Regions from separate parts of the Sporomusa termitida genome, predicted to be linked through region 3. Evidence: riboswitches for the same ligand, from Rfam matches in the RefSeq annotation. Region 3 holds a riboswitch; each other region holds the start of a gene.
What was found. Region 3 has a riboswitch for cobalamin ahead of SPTER_RS01705 (ABC transporter substrate-binding protein). Riboswitches for the same ligand answer to the same signal wherever they lie in the genome.
Positions count from the first base shown of each region.

Region 1 (6,128 bases), 2.5 Mb from region 3:
CGGACCGGGGAGGGGATTGCGATGCAATTTTTTATTGATAACAAGAAGCCTCTCTGGATGCTATGATCACAGGGAGGCTTCTTTTGTTTTGCAAATGTTGGACAAAGCTGGAATAGCTGAAAGTTGCTAAATCACTTAATTATCTGTCCTATGTTTATCAAAGTTCTCTTCATTAATCGGTAAAAAGAAAATGACCGGGTCAAGTTGCAATCCTGCCGCTATCGCAAATAAAATATCCAATGAATAAGTAACATCTGAATTTGATGCTTCGATCTTGGATATATAGCTTTTGCTATAGTTAATCTTTTCGCCTAATGCATCTTGCGACAGCCCGCGCTTTGTACGATAAAAAGCAATTCGCCGGCCGATTTCCCGGTATTTATCTAAAAAGTTATCCTGCACACAAGTTCACCTCATATTTATTATAGATGTAGCAGGATTGAAGAAAGTTTCAAAAATATTGTTATATATTGCAAATATAATGAAACAAAGCTATACTATATAGTGATTGGTAAATGGTGCGGCGTGAATTGATAGAAAAATAAGATTTTTGTTCAGCACTATTTATGAACATATGCGCCTGCACCAACCAAGTAAAATGGAAGTTGCTTGGTGAAAGGAGAGTGAAGGGGAATCAGACTAATGCAATGATACTTAGGGATTAAACCGAGACAAATCGTTACCGAAAAGGAGGGAAAGAAGACTCAAGCCTGCGGTGCAGCAGGTGGAAAAAAGAATAACCAATGTCCGGCAGTATTGGGGTAGATTAGATTGACAAAACAGGAACAGATTAATCAATTAACTCAGAAGCTTTTGGATTGCGGCTATCATGCCGAGCAGATCAAACACATTGTGCGCGAAGCTTTGGAGGACGATACAGGCGATGCACAAGAAGATGTCATTATCGCAGTGCTGGAAACGTATCTGTCGTTTGGCATCAAATGTAAGAGGCAAGGACCCCGCGAGTAATAAGCAATATAGCCTATTGAGCCGGACACGCGGAAATTTCGTTGATGGACAAAGAGTAATATTGGCCTGAAAGAACATATACGATTAACAGAAAGAAACAATACAATAACGTTGGGATAGGTGCCCTTCGGGGCTTAATAGGGAAGTTTGGTGCAAAGCCAACACGGTCCCGCCACTGTAACGGGGAGCAATCTCGCACAATGCCACTGGAGTGAAAGCTTTGGGAAGGCGTGGGGCGCTATGAACCGGAGTCAGGAGAACTGCCTTATCCAGCAATCGCCATTTTACCTGCGAGTGACAGGGAGGAGATTACGAAAAACCAAGACCGGATTCCGGCTGGTTAGCGTAAGCACTCCCAACAAGGGAGTTTTTTTATTCGGTATTATTCGTTGGCTTTTCGGCCCATATTTTAAGGATTTATCAGCGTACAAGCTCTGTCCGCGAATACAACATATTGATTGGCATGTTGCCGAAGGGGGGCCTAACAGCGGTTCTGGATGCCGCCACCGTAGTTTACGGCGGTACGGATATCATGGCCGACGTCATAACCAAAGTAAAACAATAGCTAACAAATAGATAAAGTAAGAAACATCCTTATCTTATGGACAGGCAGCTTGCTGGCGGGGTAACATCCGGTATCCAGGGATGGTTAGGGATGGAAAGAAAAGGAATGATAAAAAATTTTAAATCATATCTATAAAGTCGTTTGGAACCGGACCCGCTCCTGTTGGCAGGTGGTATCCGAACTGGCGAAAAATAACGGCCGGGCGAAATCAGTTCGCGATCGCTGTGGCGCGAAAAGCCGGGTGGCTTGTGTCGCCTGTACACTGGCGCTGGGGGTAATGGCCTTGCCGGCGGTCGCTTGGGCGAACAACACTACGGCTGATTACCAATATATAGATCCGGGAACCGGGAGCAGGGATGCTTTTCTGAGTGGCGGTTATCAGCCGGCGAATGAGGCTACTAGCTATTATCCGCTACAGATTAACAGTTCGCAATTGAATTATACCTATAATGGCACCAATTATAATCTTTTTGGACTGACAGGGGCAAGAAATTTGTTCAGGGCCATAACTCCCCTGGCGGATGCCGGCAACAATCCGCAAAATATGCAGTATAATGCCTTGGCGGTCAAAATAAACGGAAAGTTGTATTGTTGGTCGGTCGTCACGGGGGTAAGCGGATCCAACTGGCTTACAAAAGGTTTCGTAGGTACTGGCGTTACCAATGTAATTAATGCTAATGAGAAGAACCTGTTAGATATTGCTACCCAGCAGCGTTTGGCGGATATTATGGCTCTTCCTGACGGCAGTGACAAAGAACAGCAACTGGCGGATTTTGTAAAGGAATATGCGCCGCAATATGAATACTACCTAGTTAAGCTTACGGACGCCGAATTAGCCAAAATGCAGGGGATGACTATGCCAGATGTGAATACGATTATTGCTACGCTACCTGACTACGAGGTAGTGGGAGAGAGTGCATTAAAACTGGAAGACACCTCCAGCTTGTTTCAATTTACGCAAACTGTTGCCAACCTAACGCCGGGACAGAAAACTTACGCCTATAATGAAGTAAAAGTCGGCGAGTCCAGCGACAATAGCTGGCGGCCGCTGGACCGGGTGCTCTATGGGGCAAGCGGCTCGGTTCTGGATACGGATTATGCTATTAATAAGAACTGGGTTATGGACAGTGACGGCAATCTTATTCCTAACAGCAGCGGCGGCACGATAGACTGGCAAAATGGTCAAAGCTTAGATCCTCTGCCAGCCGATGTAAGAACGGCGATTACGGTAAAAGATGTAAGCACCGTTAGCAATTCTGTTATCGACTTAACTTATGCGAATACCTCAGGCGAGGATCCATTGATCAATCATGTTATTAATTATAATGATTCTGGTGCAATCAGCAACGGTGAGATCGGCCTTATTCAGGGCTATTTTCTGTATGACAATGTAATCGGCAAAATAGTTGATTTCAGCGAATACACCAATGAACCCAATAGATACTCTCTACACAAGATTGCCCGCAGTCTGTTTATTGAAAATGCGACGTTAGCGGCAGGCACCACCTTTCGTTTAGGCAATTACAGCATGGATGCCGCGCTGCAGCATGCGCCGGCTAGCGGGACTGGCAAAATTAGTGATAGAGGGTTTGTGACCCCGAACGATTTCAACTCGGCGATGTATTTTAGCACCGGCAATACCGACAGCGTTTATATTACAACGGCTACGCAGGCCGACGCGCAATATGGCAAAACCAATCTAAACCTGCAGTTGGGCTGGGTGCCGGGCTTAGGATATCTGCCGGCGGGAGAAGCCGTGCTAAGAAGCAACGATAGTGGGCAGGTTAATTTGCCGGTATTAGTAGGCATCTTAAACGGCGCCGAAAACTTTACCGTGACGGCGCAAACATCTGTTGCCGACGGCGTCCTCAGCACCTATGAGATTACGCCGGTGATTGAGCAGACCGATAACTATTTCACCGATCCTGAGGATGCGGCTGCGAAAAAAGGAACCGCCTGGTGGCTGAAGAGCTATAGCTTTGTTGATACCGGCGAAATGTCGACGACCGGTAAAGCCGTCAGCGACAATTCGATTATCAATAATAACCTATGGCGCAGCAGTTACCTGAATATGTTCCGCCGTACCGCTGATTTGCATGGCCGCTATGGCGGCAGCACCGACCTGTACAGTGCGGCAGGGGCTGACGGCGACGGCCGGGAAAACGTCTGGGCCCAGGCTTATCACGGCAAAGTCGACGGCAAGAGCCGTTATGGCGGCAGCTTTGACCAAAGCTATAACGGGGTTCAAGTCGGTTACGACAAGCTTTTAAATAAAGCCTTCTACAACGGCAGAGTTTATACCGGTTTTTATCTCAATAAAATTGACGGCAAGTCGACTACGCAAAGCGGCAGCGGGGAGCAAGACAGCCTCGGCGGCGGATTGTACGGCACCTGGGTTGGCGATAAAGGGCATTATCTTGATGCAGGCGTAACCGCAAGCAAACTGAAAAATGAATTCAGCATGGTTGCCAATCTGGGCGACGGTACGGGTAACAGCGGCATAGTTGACGGTACGTCCCGCACCTGGGGCTACGGAATGGGCCTGCAATACGGTAAGCTCAATGCTTTGGCGGACAACTGGTGGTGGGAACCGGCCGCCTCCTTCTTCCTGGGGCATGTTGACGCAACCACGTATCAACTCAGCAATCATTTGCGGATTAATCAAAGAGGGTATGACAATGCCACCGGCAGGCTGCATCTGCGCTTGGGCAAAGAAATCAACGACAAAGGCACCATCTATGCCGGCGTCAATCTGGCCCATGAATTTGCCGGCGAACAGGATATTCATGCCGTGTATGGCTATCAAAACCGATCTATCGCCGCTGCCGGCGGCAAGGATACCTGGTGGGAATTTAATGTCGGCGGCACGATGAAGATTTCACCGGACGGCAATTTAAATCTTGATTTTGTAAAAACGACCGGCAGCGATATCGGCAGTGACTGGCGCATTGACGGCAAGCTGGACTTTGCCTGGGGCGGCTTTGGCGGCGGCAAAGGCGTGACCGGCAGCGGGGCCGCCGCTGACAGCGGCAGTGCGGCCGCAGTGCCTGGCGCTGACAAGGCCCAGACAACGACCGTAGTGATGGGACAGGCGCCGCCGGTTGAGCCGCGACTGCCGGAGCGGCAGGTGACGGCGCCAACAGAAGTACCGCCAAGTGTAGCAGAACCCAATCGTCCTGAAACAGCAGGTAATGCTGAAAATCAAGACAATACGACTGTAAGCTATTCGGCCAGTGAGGCTGCACCGGCAGTGACAGCAGACACAACTGTGGTCACGCTGCCAACCGGCGCCGCCAGTGAATTTGCCTTTGCCCCCGTCACCGTCGAGGCGGCCCGGCCTGACTGGGAAAAGAAGTTGAGCCCCGGCCAGGTATCGGTTATTTATCCCAATACCTATAAGGGGGAACAAAAGGACCTGCCGGCGATGCTGGAAGCGGTGCCGGGGCTCTATGTGCAGCGCATCACCGGCGCCGGTCACTATACGGTTGCCCGGGTGCGCGGCGCAACCGGCGCGCAGGTTAAGGTCTTTGTCGACGGGGTGTTAATGAACCTCAACAGCGAAAGCGCGGTTAATCTCTCAGCCATACCGGTGGATAATGTCGAGCGTATCGAAGTCTACCGCGGTTATGTGCCGGCCCGGTTCGGCGGCGCTCCGCTGGGCGGCGTGATCAACATTGTCACCAAAAAACCGGATCAATTGGGCGGCATGGTGTCGCAAGGCGTGAAATCCTACGGCGGCTATACCGGTAATTACCAGTTTACGGCGCCGGTCGGCAGCGGCAGCTTGCTGGCAACCTTCCAGCGCGATATCTGGGGCGGCGATTTTGATTTTTATGCTCATAATACGTATCCCCACGATAGCCCCCGCTATTGGGAGGGAGATGTTAAGCGGGCAAGCAACGGCTACCAAAACAGCAACGGCATGGTGAAATGGCAGGACGAGCAGTGGCTGGCCAAGGTGTCCTGGAAAAAACTCCATGAGGAACTGCCGGCCAGTGTCGGTAATAATCTTTATCCTAATGAGGGCTATAACCCGGGCGTACCAAGCACCTTGATTAATCTCAATAAAGAAAACTATGAAAAGGGCTTTTGGGACCGGGCGCAGGATATTGACCAGAAGGAATTCCTGCTGGGCCGCCGGGCTACGGCGGGCAACCTGGATTGGGGCTGGCAGGTCAGCTATCTGGACAACAAAAAGGATTATTTTAACACCGGCTATTATAAACGTCTCGCCGCTTTGCTGGCGGCAGGGGTTTCCAACGCCCCCATACCCGGCGCTGTCGTCGGTATGGAAGACCCGCAATATCCGGGGACACTGTGGGCCCATTACCATTCGAAAAAATGGGGCTTTAACCTGAATACGGCCTACAAAATGGGCGACAGTCACTTATTGGAATTCAGCGGCGACGTCAGTCGTGAAACCATGAAGGCCAATGTCAGCGAACAGGATACCCTGAATTTGAATCTTGGTTTAGGCAATCGAAAATATATCGATCAATATAAAATCCTGGAGTACCATTTCAGTCTGCAGGATACCATTACCCTGAATGAGGCCGGTGATTTCAAGCTGACGCCGGTCGTGCGAGCCGAAAAG
Region 1 covers NZ_CP036259.1:2,864,412-2,870,539, reverse strand. Annotated here, with positions in the region: gene SPTER_RS13610 (helix-turn-helix domain-containing protein) at 136-402, opposite strand; gene SPTER_RS13605 (hypothetical protein) at 772-969, shown strand; cobalamin riboswitch at 1,071-1,251, shown strand; gene SPTER_RS13600 (TonB-dependent receptor domain-containing protein) at 1,704-6,128, shown strand, end outside.
Region 1: linked by a shared signal. The riboswitch ahead of SPTER_RS13600 (TonB-dependent receptor domain-containing protein) and the one ahead of SPTER_RS01705 (ABC transporter substrate-binding protein) in region 3 are both predicted to bind cobalamin.

Region 2 (6,128 bases), 1.3 Mb from region 3:
ATACGGCGCCGCCGCTGATTATCGACAAAGCGGGTATTGATAAAATTACCGCTGCCCTGCGGGGAGCACTGGGCAAGCTGCGGGTTTAGCCCTGCGGCAGAGGGAGTGAGGTTATATGAAAGTAAGGCCGGGACAGGAGGAATGGCATGATCAGGGTTGAGGTTGGGAGTGTATGCCGCACTGCCGGCAGGCATATTACCACAGAGCGCTTATTGACGTTCAGCACAGTCGGTATCGTGCTGTTGCTGTGGTTTATAGTTACCGAGTTAAAGCTTGTGTCAGACATTCTGGTGCCTTCGCCGCACAAAGTTATGAACAGCTTTCTGGAAATTGCCAGGAACGGTTATAAAGAAAATGGCCTGCTCACACACCTGGGGGACAGCATGCTCCGCCTTATCGCTTCATTCTTGCTGGTGGTCATTACGGCTATTCCGCTGGGGTTAGCCAGCGGCTACAATTCAAAAATCCGCGCTATTGTGGATCCGCTGATTGAATTTTACCGGCCGCTGCCGCCGCTGGCCTATTATACCCTGCTGGTGTTATGGATGGGGATAGAGAATTCATCCAAGATTGCGTTGTTATATCTGGCAGGCTTTGCCCCTGTTTATATTGCCTGTGTAGCGGGGGTACTGAAGATCAGAAATGACTATATTGATGGCGCTTATACACTGGGGGCCAACAGCAGGCAGGTCTTCCTGCATGTGATTTTTCCGGCCTGCCTGCCTGATATATTTGTCGGTTTACGGACCGCAATTGGTGTTGCTTATACAACTTTAGTTGCGGCCGAGATGGTTGCGGCTGTGACCGGTATCGGCTGGATGGTACTTGATGCCAGTAAATTTCTAAGAAGCGATATTATTTTTCTCGGCATTATTATTATGGGCATAACCGGTATTATGATTGACAGGATAATAAGGTTTGCCGAGCAAAGGATCGTACCTTGGAAAGGAAAAGAATAAACAGAAAAGGGAGAGGTTGTTAATGAGAAAAAAATGGAAAAAATTGTTGGTGGCAGGCGGGCTGATACTGGCTGTGGCCCTGCAATTGACCGGCTGCGGCCAGAGCAACCAGGCTGGTACACCGGCGAAGCCGGAAGTGGTCACTATTGGTTTTCAGGATATACCCAATGACGAAATCGTAGCCAAGGTGAAAGGTTTTTATGAGAGTGAGCTGGGAGTAAAGGTTAATTTCAAAAAATTTGATTCCGGCCGGGATGTCAACAACGCCTTTGCCTCAAACAGTATTGATATTGGGTTAATGGGGAGTACGCCCGCTGCTGTCGGCATCTCCCAGGGGCTTGGCTATGAGGTTTTCTGGATTCATGATGTTATCGGGGCGGCCGAGTCGCTGGCGGTAAAGAACACTGCCAATATTAATTCAGTTCAGGACCTGAAAGGTAAAAAAGTGGCGGTGCCGTTTAGCTCCACGGCTCACTACAGCCTGCTGAATGCCCTGAAGGTGGAGGGTGTCAATCAGGCTGAAGTTAAGATATTGGATATGCAGCCGCCTGATATTTTTGCGGCCTGGCAGCGTGGCGATATTGACGCCGCTTATGTCTGGAATCCTGTTTTAGGCAAATTGCTGGCCGATGGCAAGGTGATCACCGACAGTGGCAAATTAGCGGAGAAAGGCATAATAACGGCCGATCTTGGGGTTGTCAGCAAAGAATTTGCCCGGAAATATCCGGAGGTTGTCGCTCAATATATAAAAGTCCAGCAAAAAGCCCATGACCTTTACAAAAACAATCCTGATGAGGCGGCCGCAGCTTTGGCGCAAGGACTGAATATTGATAAAGCCGAGGCGTTAAAGCAGACCAGGGAACTGATTTGGCTGTCCGGCCGGGAGCAGGTGGCTGACAAATACTTTGGCTCAAGCACCAATAAGGGTAATCTGGCTAAAGTATTAAAGGCTACCGCCGACTTCCTGGTTGAGCAAAAAGCAATCGAAACCGCCCCGGACCTGGAGGCTTTTGAGAAAGCCGTTAACCCCCAATATATTGAAACTACGTTAAAGTAAATGTAAGCAGGAGGCTGCAGTATGGTGTTAAGTGAGCCCGGGTGGGCTGAGGAGCAGGCTGATGCGGTGGTGGTCCTGAAGAATGTGTCGTTGACTTATCAGGCGGACTCTGACATATATGCATTGGCAAACATTGATCTTAGCCTGCACGAAGGCGAGTTTGTCTGCCTGCTGGGACCTTCGGGCTGCGGAAAAAGCACTTTGTTAAAAATTGTTGCCGGTTTTATCAGCCCGTCGGCCGGCCAGGCTGTTATGGACGGGGCAGCAATCCAAGGGGCCGACTGGCATCGGGGGGTTGTGTTTCAGCAGCCGCCCCTGTATCCCTGGCTGACCACCCGGGATAATGTCCGGTTTGGGCTAAGAATGCGCAATATCCCTGAAAGTGAGAGCCGGCAGCTTACCGAAGAATATCTGCGGAAAGTGGGTTTGGAGGAGTTCGGTAATCATAAGCCGTACGAATTATCGGGCGGTATGAAACAACGGGTAGCTATTGCCCGGTCATTGGTTAATAAACCCCGCGTACTGTTGATGGATGAGCCTTTCGGGGCCCTGGACGCCCTGACCCGCGAGCAGATGCAAAGCCTGTTGCGCAACATATGGTGGGAATCGAAATGCACGATTTTATTTATTACCCATGATGTGGATGAAGCGCTGGCCCTGGGAACCAGGGTGCTGGTTATGTCCAAGCGGCCGGGGCGCATTGTGAAAGAATTTAAAACCTCCTTCACTTATGCAATCTCCGGGGAGAATTCTAACCGGGTACGCTATACAGCGCAATTTTTACAGGCGCGCGAAGAAATCCTCGAATTGATTAACCGGCAGGAGATTAGCTATATTATATAACCTTAGCACGACATTAGCGCATCTGGTGTAAGAGCTGGAGCTGAGAGGCGTATTCTTAATCGGCAGCTAATTTCTACTCGCAACGGCGCAAAAGGCCGGCAAGCATAAGAATGCTCGCCGGCTTCACCTTTGGGAGAAGGCCGGGATGCCCAATCAATATTGAAATATCAACCATAAATGATGCTGATTGCAGGTTTTACGAGAATCAAAAGGAATAGTTAACAGACTGGTTAATTCGGTGAATATAGTAATATTTCCTTTTTAGTACAATTATACCTGTGAGGAATACTTATCAGTAAAATAATGGTTGACAATCATTGTCGCGTATTTATATAATAATAAAAACAATACAAATAGCCAAATTTTTATTATTAATGACAATTTTATACAGAACGTTATAAGTGTCAGCAGCATTCACTGCTGAACGATGAGAGGAAAACGGGTGAAAATCCCGTGCTGTCCCGCAGCTGTAAATAGGGAGCCTGCTTCGAAGATCGTCACTGGAGAAACTCTGGGAAGACGGAAGCAAGGTTATGATCTATGAGCCAGAAAGCCTGCTTATAATAAGATTCATTGTTGACTTACGCGTGATAAGGAAATGGATGTGTGCGTGTGTGCCAATCAGCGCTCTTGTCTGATTTTCTGCATATGACCGCAGTACGACTGCCTGGGCAGTTGTTTAATCCGGCTAGAATCCTTTTCTTCTCGTTAAGAAAATGATTCTAGCCGGATTTTTGTTGAACAGAGAGGAGAAGGTGCCTTGAAGAGAAAAGAGCTTTTGCATCGTTTGGCGCAGATGCTTATTACGCTTTTCGGTGTGAGCCTGCTGACGTTTTCTCTGATGTATCTGTCGCCGGGGGACCCGGTGGAGATGTTGCTGGAGGTAGGCGATACCATTGTTTCGGAGGAAACGATTGCCGAAACGCGGGCGCAGCTGGGCCTGGACCAGCCGTTTCATGTGCAGTACCTTCGCTGGCTTACCGGTGTTTTGCAGGGGGATATGGGCATGGCGTATTCGGCGAAGATGCCGGTAGCCGACCGTCTCTGGCAGTGTCTGCCGGGCACTATAGTGCTCGCCGCCGCGTCGATTGTCATGATGCTGCTGATCTCGGTGCCGTGCGGGATACTGGCGGCGGTGTATCGAAACCGCGCTGTTGATTATCTAATTCGCGGCATTACGTTTTTAGGTGTATCCATGCCGAGCTTCTGGGTAGGGCTTATTCTGCTGTATGTTTTTGGGCTGAAGCTGGGTTTGTTCCCGATAGCGGGCGGCGTGGTGTCGTTTGACCGGATGGTGCTGCCGGCGCTGACGCTGGCTATTGCGATGTCGGCTAAATATACGCGGCAGGTGCGTACGGCAATTTTGGAGGAACTGGGACAGGATTATATCATTGGCGCCCGGATGCGGGGCTTGCCCATGCAGAAGATTCTCTGGCGGCATGTGCTGCCAAATGCGTGTTTGCCGCTGATCACGCTCTTGGGTTTGTCGATCGGCTGGCTGCTAGGCGGCGCGGCTGTTATTGAGATGGTCTTTTCCTGGCCCGGTCTTGGCAAAATGGCGGTGCAGGCCATTGCGATGCGTGATTATCCGCTGGTGCAGGGGGTTGTCCTCTGGATTGCCGTTTTATATATGGCAATAAATCTGTTAGTCGATATTTCCTATACCTATCTTGATCCGCGGCTGAAGAAAGGAGGAGGCTGAGTGGCGTTTTGGACAAAGGACAAGTTTTTGTTTGGGCTGTACACGTTTTTTGTCCTTGTGGTTGTCGGCTTTGCGCTCTTTGCGCCCTGGCTGGCTCCTTATGATCCGTATGACGCGGTAATGCGGCAGTCGCTGCAGGCGCCGTCGGCGGAGCACATATTCGGCACGGACAAGCTGGGGCGGGACTGTTTTTCGCGTATTCTTTACGGGATGCGCACCTCGTTGATCATGACGATGATGGTGGTTTCTATTATTACGGTAGGAGGAACTTTTATCGGCGTGGTGGCCGGCTATTCGGGCGGCAAAGTGGATACTGTGCTCATGCGCATTGTGGACATGATGCTGGCTTTTCCGGGGATCGTGCTGGCTATTGCCATTGCCGGTATGCTGGGCGGCAATATCGTAAATGCAATTTTGGCGCTGGCGGCGGTGAACTGGACCAAGTACGCGCGTTTGGGGCGCAGCCTTACGCTGAAGCTGCGCGAGCGTGATTTTATCGCAGCGGCCGTAACCAATGGGACAAGGCCGCTGCATCTTTTATGGCGTCATATTCTGCCCAATATTCTGCCGATCATTGTTATAACGGCCGCCATGGACATCGGTGTGATGATTATGGAATTGGCAGGCTTGTCGTTTTTGGGCTTTGGCGCGCAGCCGCCGACACCGGAATGGGGACTTATGCTCAATGAGGGAAGACAGCATATCCAAACGGCTCCCTGGCTGATGCTGTATCCGGGAGCGGCCATACTGATTGTTGTAGCGATTTTCAACCTATGGGGAGACAGCCTGCGCGATATTATGGACCCACAGCGGACAAACTGAATAAACATATGGAAGGGATGAGGTTATGAAGAGACTGGGAAGATTTACCTGCCTGCTGCTGCTGATTTGTATGGCAGCGACTCTTATAGCGGGCTGCGGCGGCAGCGGTACAAAGGAAGCTGACCCAACGACGCTGAGAATTGGTGTAACAAATTTTGCGGATTCACTGGAACCAACGGAGAATTATTTTGGCTGGGTCGTTATGCGTTATGGCCTGGGGGAAAGTCTTGCAAAATTTGATGAAAAGATGAATGTGCAGCCGTGGCTGGCTGAAAGCTGGCAGATTAGTGCCGACCACATGAGCTGGACCTTTAAAATCAGAGACGGAGTGAAGTTCTCCAACGGCAAGCCGTTAGACGCGGCCGCTGTTAAGGCCTCGCTGGAAAGAGCCTTTGCGAAAAATAAACGGTCGGTAACATTTTTTAAGTATAAGGAAATGAAGGCTGACGGTCAAACGCTTACGATCCTGACGGAAAAGCCGGAGCCGAATATGCCGGGCTTTTTGGCCGATCCGCTCTTTTTGATTGTAGATGTATCGGCTGAACCGGAACGCAACTTCGCCAAGGAAGGTCCGATTGGCACCGGTCCCTATATGTGCAAGTCTTTCGTCAAGGATAAAGCGGTTATGGTGAAAAATTCGCATTACTGGGACGGCGAAGTGCCTTATGAAACAGTTGAAATTCCGTCTATAGACGATCCGAATACCCGGGCAATGGCTCTGCAGTCCGGCGAGGTGGACATGGCG
Region 2 covers NZ_CP036259.1:4,212,176-4,218,303, reverse strand. Annotated here, with positions in the region: gene SPTER_RS19680 (aminotransferase family protein) at 1-89, shown strand, start outside; gene SPTER_RS19675 (ABC transporter permease subunit) at 147-959, shown strand; gene SPTER_RS19670 (taurine ABC transporter substrate-binding protein) at 982-2,016, shown strand; gene SPTER_RS19665 (ABC transporter ATP-binding protein) at 2,038-2,859, shown strand; cobalamin riboswitch at 3,242-3,435, shown strand; gene nikB (nickel ABC transporter permease) at 3,620-4,561, shown strand; gene nikC (nickel transporter permease) at 4,562-5,383, shown strand; gene SPTER_RS19650 (ABC transporter substrate-binding protein) at 5,409-6,128, shown strand, end outside.
Region 2: linked by a shared signal. The riboswitch ahead of nikB (nickel ABC transporter permease) and the one ahead of SPTER_RS01705 (ABC transporter substrate-binding protein) in region 3 are both predicted to bind cobalamin.

Region 3 (6,128 bases):
GGCCGATTAGGCAGGCGGCGCCGCGCCGTTTGGCCTGAATGCCTTCGCCGACAATCGTAACATAATAGGGATAAATATTCGGCAAGGACTGCAAGGCCAGTTCAGGATAACAGGTCGGGGCCAGGCCGGCATTTTTTCCCGGCAGCCATTCCAGCGAGCCATGCGTCCCCACATGGATAACCGCATCGGCCTGCCACACGTCCCGTATCCAGGTATAAAAAGCAAAATAATGATGCGGCGGCGGACAGGTCGGGGAGTGCAGAATCTTGCCGGCATCCTCACCAAACCCCCGCGGCGGCTGCACCGTAATCAGAATATTGCCATTGATCTTTCCCGGCACGAGCAGGCTGTCCTTGGCAAAAAACACATCACCGGGCGGCAATCCCCACTCGCGGATCAACTCATCCCTGGTCGCCGGCGCCAGACCGGCAAACCAGTTCCTATAATCATCCTGTCTCACCTTGCCGGCCACGCGCTGTAGTTGTTCATCGGTCAGAAACCGCCGGTCATTGGTAACTCCGGCCACTAAGTCTGCCATAAGCTCACAGCCGCTGGCCGGCAGGGTATCAATACGATACCCGTTTGCCGCCATTGCCTGTAGTAAAGCAGCCACGCTGGCCGGGGAATCGAGGCCCTGGGCATTGCCGATATTGGCATTGGTCGGTGGATAATTGTGAAAAATGATGGCGACCTTTTTGCGGGCATTATCCGAATACCGCAGTTTAGCCCATTTTTCCACCTTGCCGGCCAGCGCCGTTACCCGTTCCTGCACAGGCAGATACCGGGACTCACCATAGCTGCCGGCTTCTTTACTGGAAACCACCCCGCCATGAATAATACCGTCAAATTCGGGCTGCACAATATTGACTGACAGCTCAACCGGGTTCAGGCCGACAAAACCAGCCTGCCACTCCGCCTGGGAGCGCAGTAGATTATAGGCCTGGATAACAGGCACATTCAGCTTGGCTAAAAAGCCGGTCTGGTTCTGCCTGCTTGTTGTCAGGCTGACCTTAAAGGTATTGATTACAGCGGCAATAATAACCTCATGCTGCCGATAAAAAAACTTCTCTACTGCCCTGCTTATCCCCGCCGCCGCCAGTTCCTGATTATCCTCCCACAACCCGAATACAGGCAGCGCAGCCAGCCCCCGGCCGGCCAGTTCGCTGATGATGGCGTCAATATAGGCTGTATCCTGCCATATCCAGGACTCACGGGAAAATAGAATGCCGACAAGCGGGCGGTTTTGGCGGCAAAATGCGTTCACATACTCCGCTGTGGACAGCAGGCCATCTTTTTCCCTGGCCTGAGGCTGATAGAGCCCCTGCCAGGCAAGCGCCTGCGGCGGCTGATAGGCGCACGCTTCCCGGCCGGTTTTATGGTTCAGCCATAATAAAAGGTTTTGATAGTTGCTGCTGCCGCTAAACAGGATATAATCGCGGATTTGCTTTATTTCCTCAGCCCTAAAGCCATTAATGCGGTCTGCGGTACTGTCGGCAGTCGACATAAAGGCATATAAACACCTATTTTCACTGTCTAACAATTGAAAGGCCTTTGCCGACAGCTCACATTCGTAAACCGGCCCCTGCCACAGGAAAATAACGGTGTCGCTTTTTTTCAGCAAGGCTGCATAGTGTTGCGACCAGGCAACATGGTCATTGAAGAAAAAAATCCGGATCTCTGCCAACAGCAGGTTACGATCGGCGAGATACCGGCCGGCCTGCTGCAGCATGGTCCATTGCCGCTCGACATTTGTAAAAATAATTACCATAACCCCAACTCCTTTATTTTCGGTCGCCGTGGGCCTACTGTCTCGGTATTGTTCTTAACAGATATAAAAAGTAAGGCACTCCCACCAGGGCGGTCATAATACCGGCGCGTATCTCGGACGGGCCGATCAGCACCCGCCCCAGCGTATCGCACAGCACTAAAAAGGTGGCGCCGGCCAAGGCGCTAACGGGGAGCAGGAGGCGGTGGTCCGGCCCCACCAGCAGCCGGGCGATATGGGGTATGATCAGGCCGACAAACCCGATATTGCCGCTGACACAGACCGCCGCTGCCGTAATCAGGGAAGCAATCAGCAGGATCAGCAGCCGGAAGGGCACAACCGCCATCCCGACAGCCCGGGCCTCGGTTTCGCCCAGGGCGAGGACATTCAGCTGGCGTGCCAGGAAAAACAGGACGGTTATCCCGGCGCCAATCGGCCAGAACGCTATAAAAACATGCTCCCAGCGCCGGAAATCAAGGCTGCCCACCAGCCAAAACAGATACTGCTGCAGTTTCTGTTCATTTATATAAGTTAAAATACCGGCAGTCAGTGCCCCGGCCAGGATACTGACTGCCATCCCTGCCAGCAGGAGCGGCATAACCGGAATTTTCCCCGGCCTTACAGATAGCAAAACCGTTAAGCTGACAGCGGCAGTCGCGCCGGCGAAGGCGGAAACCGGCAGCGCGAACAGCTGCCAAAAACCAATACCGGCCGCAATGGCAATAACAGCACCTGTAGCCGCACCACTGGCGACACCAAGCAGGCCGGGATCTGCCAGGGGATTGCTAAAAACCCCCTGCAGGACAGCTCCGGCTACGGCCAGGGCGGCCCCTACCAGCAAACCAACCAGGGTCCGCGGCATCCGTATATACCAAAGGAGCGCCTGCTGCTCAAAGGTAAAATCAGCGGCACTAACGCCTGGTATATATAGTTGATAGGCCAGCACCGCCGCCGTCCCGGTTAAGGGAATATCAACCTGGCCAAATGTAAGCGACAGACATGTCACCAGCAAAAAAGAAATAATTAATACCAGAATTTTACTCTTATTTTGTTTGCATAGCTTCAGCATGATGCCCTTCTTTGTAAAAAAGCTCTGGATAGACGGCTGTGGCCAGTATTACGACACTTTCAACAACATGGTGCGAACCGACATAACGATAGCGGTCAGGAATCAGTTTCACCTGGTTATTACGGACTGCGGCCACCTGCTGCAAGGCCGGGTCTGTCATGATCTGCCGTCGGTAGGCCTCAATATCGCTGCGACCGTCAAAATTCCAGGTGGGTAACAAGAATATGTCGGGATTTACGGCAATAATCTGCTCTTTGGACAGGCGGTTTTCGCCCTGTTCAATACTGCCGGCCCCTGCCCGGGCAGCACCGTTACGCACATGGGCATAATTGAATATATCGGCCAGCAGATTGTGGCGATTGCCGATAACCCCGGTAAAGTCAAAAGCCATAGCACATTTTCTCTTATCGGCGGTCACCGGGGCCAGCGTTGCTTCCAGCCGCTGCAAACGTTGTTCCATTTGCGCAATGAGTATCTGCCCTTTGTCTTCCTCGCCTACCGCGGCGGCAACCGTTTTTATTCTTGTTTTTACTGCCGGCAGGTTTTTGGGGCTTTGGGATATAAATACGGCAATGCCGGTATCTCTCAGGGTTTGTACCGCTTCCGGCCGCATAGTGCCGGCTGCCGCTATGATTAAATCCGGCCTGAGCGCAATCAGGGACTCGGCATAGGGAACGGCCCGGTTGGCAACAGCGGCGGCCTGGTCAGAGGTAATAAAAGTAATGCCCCGGTCATCAGCCCAGCGGCTAAAGGCCAGAATCCGCTCTGTGGCAACAAGGTCTACCAGCAGTTCATCAACACTATAGGCCAGTGATACAATACGTTGCGGCTTGGCCGGCAGCACCATGGTGTACCCGGTATCGTCGGTTACAGTATAGCCCGGCCCGGTGCCGAAGCTCTGATCAGCAACCGGCCTGGCAGGGCAGCCTGACAGGAGCAGACAAAGCAGGCCACTTATTAATAAACACAACAGCTGTTTCATTTTTTCCCTCTTATTTCCGTCATTGCCGGCAACTCTCTAACTATATTCAGGTTCGTAAGACCCCCGGAATTCCGTAAAAATAAACCCTCCCGGCCAGGACCAGGGAGGGTTTTTGCAAACATAAAGAAACCTTATCTGGCTGGAATAACAGCCAAAATACATGCTTTCTAATCCCCTCCTCATCGCGCGTGAGTAAACCGGTGACCGTCAGACAGGCAGTGCTTCTGGCTTTGGCTCATCACTCCCCCAGACCTTCCCAAAACGCCCCGTTTCAGTGGTATATCCTGGTTTCGCTCGCCATTACAGTGGCGGGACCGCGCCGGCTTTGCACCGGACTTCCCTATTAAGCCCCGAAGGGCACCTGTCTCCATAATATTTAATTAGCTGACAACTCCGCCGTTATTCACTATACCGCTGTTACAGCCGATATTCCCATAAGAAAACAGCTGGTCGGCAGCAGTAGGCCTGCCATAGCGATACCTATTGTTTATTAACGCAGTCTGAATACGATCGGCAGGGTAGTAGAGCAGGCAATGGCCTTGCCGGTGCTGCGGATTTTGGCTGGAACAAAACGCCAGCCCTGCACTGAGTTGGCTGCTGCTTTATCCAGCAATTCGTAACCGCTTGATTGTTGAATGCTGATCGCGCCGGCCCGCCCATTCTCCCTGATCTCAATCCGTAACACCACGGTCCCCTCCAGACCATTACGCCGGGCGCTTTCCGGATAGGGCGGTTCTTTGCCGGCTAAAACGTTGGGGGGGATAATGCCTTTGTCGGTACCGGTTCCCCCGGCCCCGGTACCGCTGCCGGCAGCACCGGTGCCAGTGCCGGTGCCGGTGCCACCCGTCGCTGACGACTCGCCACTGCCGGCGGCGGCAGTATCAGCAGCCACAACCGCCATATTGCTGGCTTCCACTGCCGGTTCAGGAATAATTTCGTCAGCTACAACCGCCTCAGGCTGTACCTGGCGGATAACCGGTTTGGCAACCGGCTCGGCAACCGGCTCGCTGGCTTGTGCCGGCGCAGCGGCCGGAGCCGCCGCCATCGGCGCCCCTTCAGGCTCGCTGGCTAATTCCAGTTCAATTATCGTTTCAGGAACTTCCACCGGCAGGAGGGCCTTGAAACCCAGCCAGCCAACCCCCAGCAAGACGAAACCGTGAAAGACCAGTGAAATAATTATCGCCTTGCGCCAGCGCAATCCTGTCGCCCATTCCATTATTTATCCTTCCTTTCTGTTGCAATCGCTACCCGGTGGGCCCCGGCCAGTTTCATTTCATCAAGTACCGCCACGACTTGCCCGTATTCCGCCTGTTTATCAGACCGCAATACAAAAACCACGTCGTTTTGTTTGCCCAATTCTATCTGGACACGCCTTTTCACCAAGTCCAGCGGTATTTCCTCCTGCTCAAACAAAATCCGCCCTTCTTTGGTGACCGCAACGGCCACGCTCTGGGGTCTGTCCGACTGAGCCGAGGCAGCCTGAGGCAAATTTACCGCAATCGTCTGCTGATCAACCATGTACAGAGTGCTCATAATGAAAAACACCAGCAGAAAGAAGATGATATCGATCAGGGGAATAATCATCAGTTTAGGCTGGCGGTCCTGCCGCAGATTACGCAGTTTCATGGCGCTTCTCCCGCTTCATCTGCCCCATCAACAAAACACAGACACGCTCGATATCTGTAATCAATCCATCCAGGCGGTGATTAAAATAGCTGTATATGATCATCGCCAGCGTAGCCACACACAGACCGGAAGCCGTAGCAATCAGCGCTTCCCCCACCCCGCCGGTGATTGCCTGCGGCTGGCCGGCTTTGATGTTCATCACGCTGAAGGAGCTAATCATGCCGATTACCGTTCCTAACAGGCCCAGCAAGGGGGCAATTGTCACCACTGTATCCAAATGGCTTAAATTTGTCCGTAACCGGGCTACCGCCAAGGCGGCTTCCCCCTCCAGCACACTCTCAAGGTTGGCGCAGCCGCGCAGTAAATAATGAATGCCTTTGCCGGCAACGGCAGCAGCAATGCCATCGGTTTCCCGGCACAGTTCATAAGCGGTCTCCCAGTCGCCCCGTTCCAGTAACGGTGTAAGCCGGGCCGTAAACCCCTCCATGTCGGTGTTCATTTTTTTGTAATAGAGAAAACGCTCGGCCCCAATGGCCGCTACCAGCAAGGAACAGGCCAGAATCAGATACATAACCGGTCCGCCTTTATAAAACACACTAACGCTCTCGGCGACAAACTCCATAACTACTCCTCCGTTTTTTTCCGGCTAAGCCGGTATTATTTAAGGCAAATTCCTGACAATATGC
Region 3 covers NZ_CP036259.1:368,026-374,153, reverse strand. Annotated here, with positions in the region: gene cobN (cobaltochelatase subunit CobN) at 1-1,768, opposite strand, end outside; gene SPTER_RS01710 (FecCD family ABC transporter permease) at 1,803-2,834, opposite strand; gene SPTER_RS01705 (ABC transporter substrate-binding protein) at 2,809-3,816, opposite strand; cobalamin riboswitch at 4,014-4,196, opposite strand; gene SPTER_RS24480 (energy transducer TonB) at 4,307-5,032, opposite strand; gene SPTER_RS01695 (ExbD/TolR family protein) at 5,032-5,442, opposite strand; gene SPTER_RS01690 (MotA/TolQ/ExbB proton channel family protein) at 5,429-6,064, opposite strand; gene SPTER_RS01685 (VWA domain-containing protein) at 6,104-6,128, opposite strand, start outside.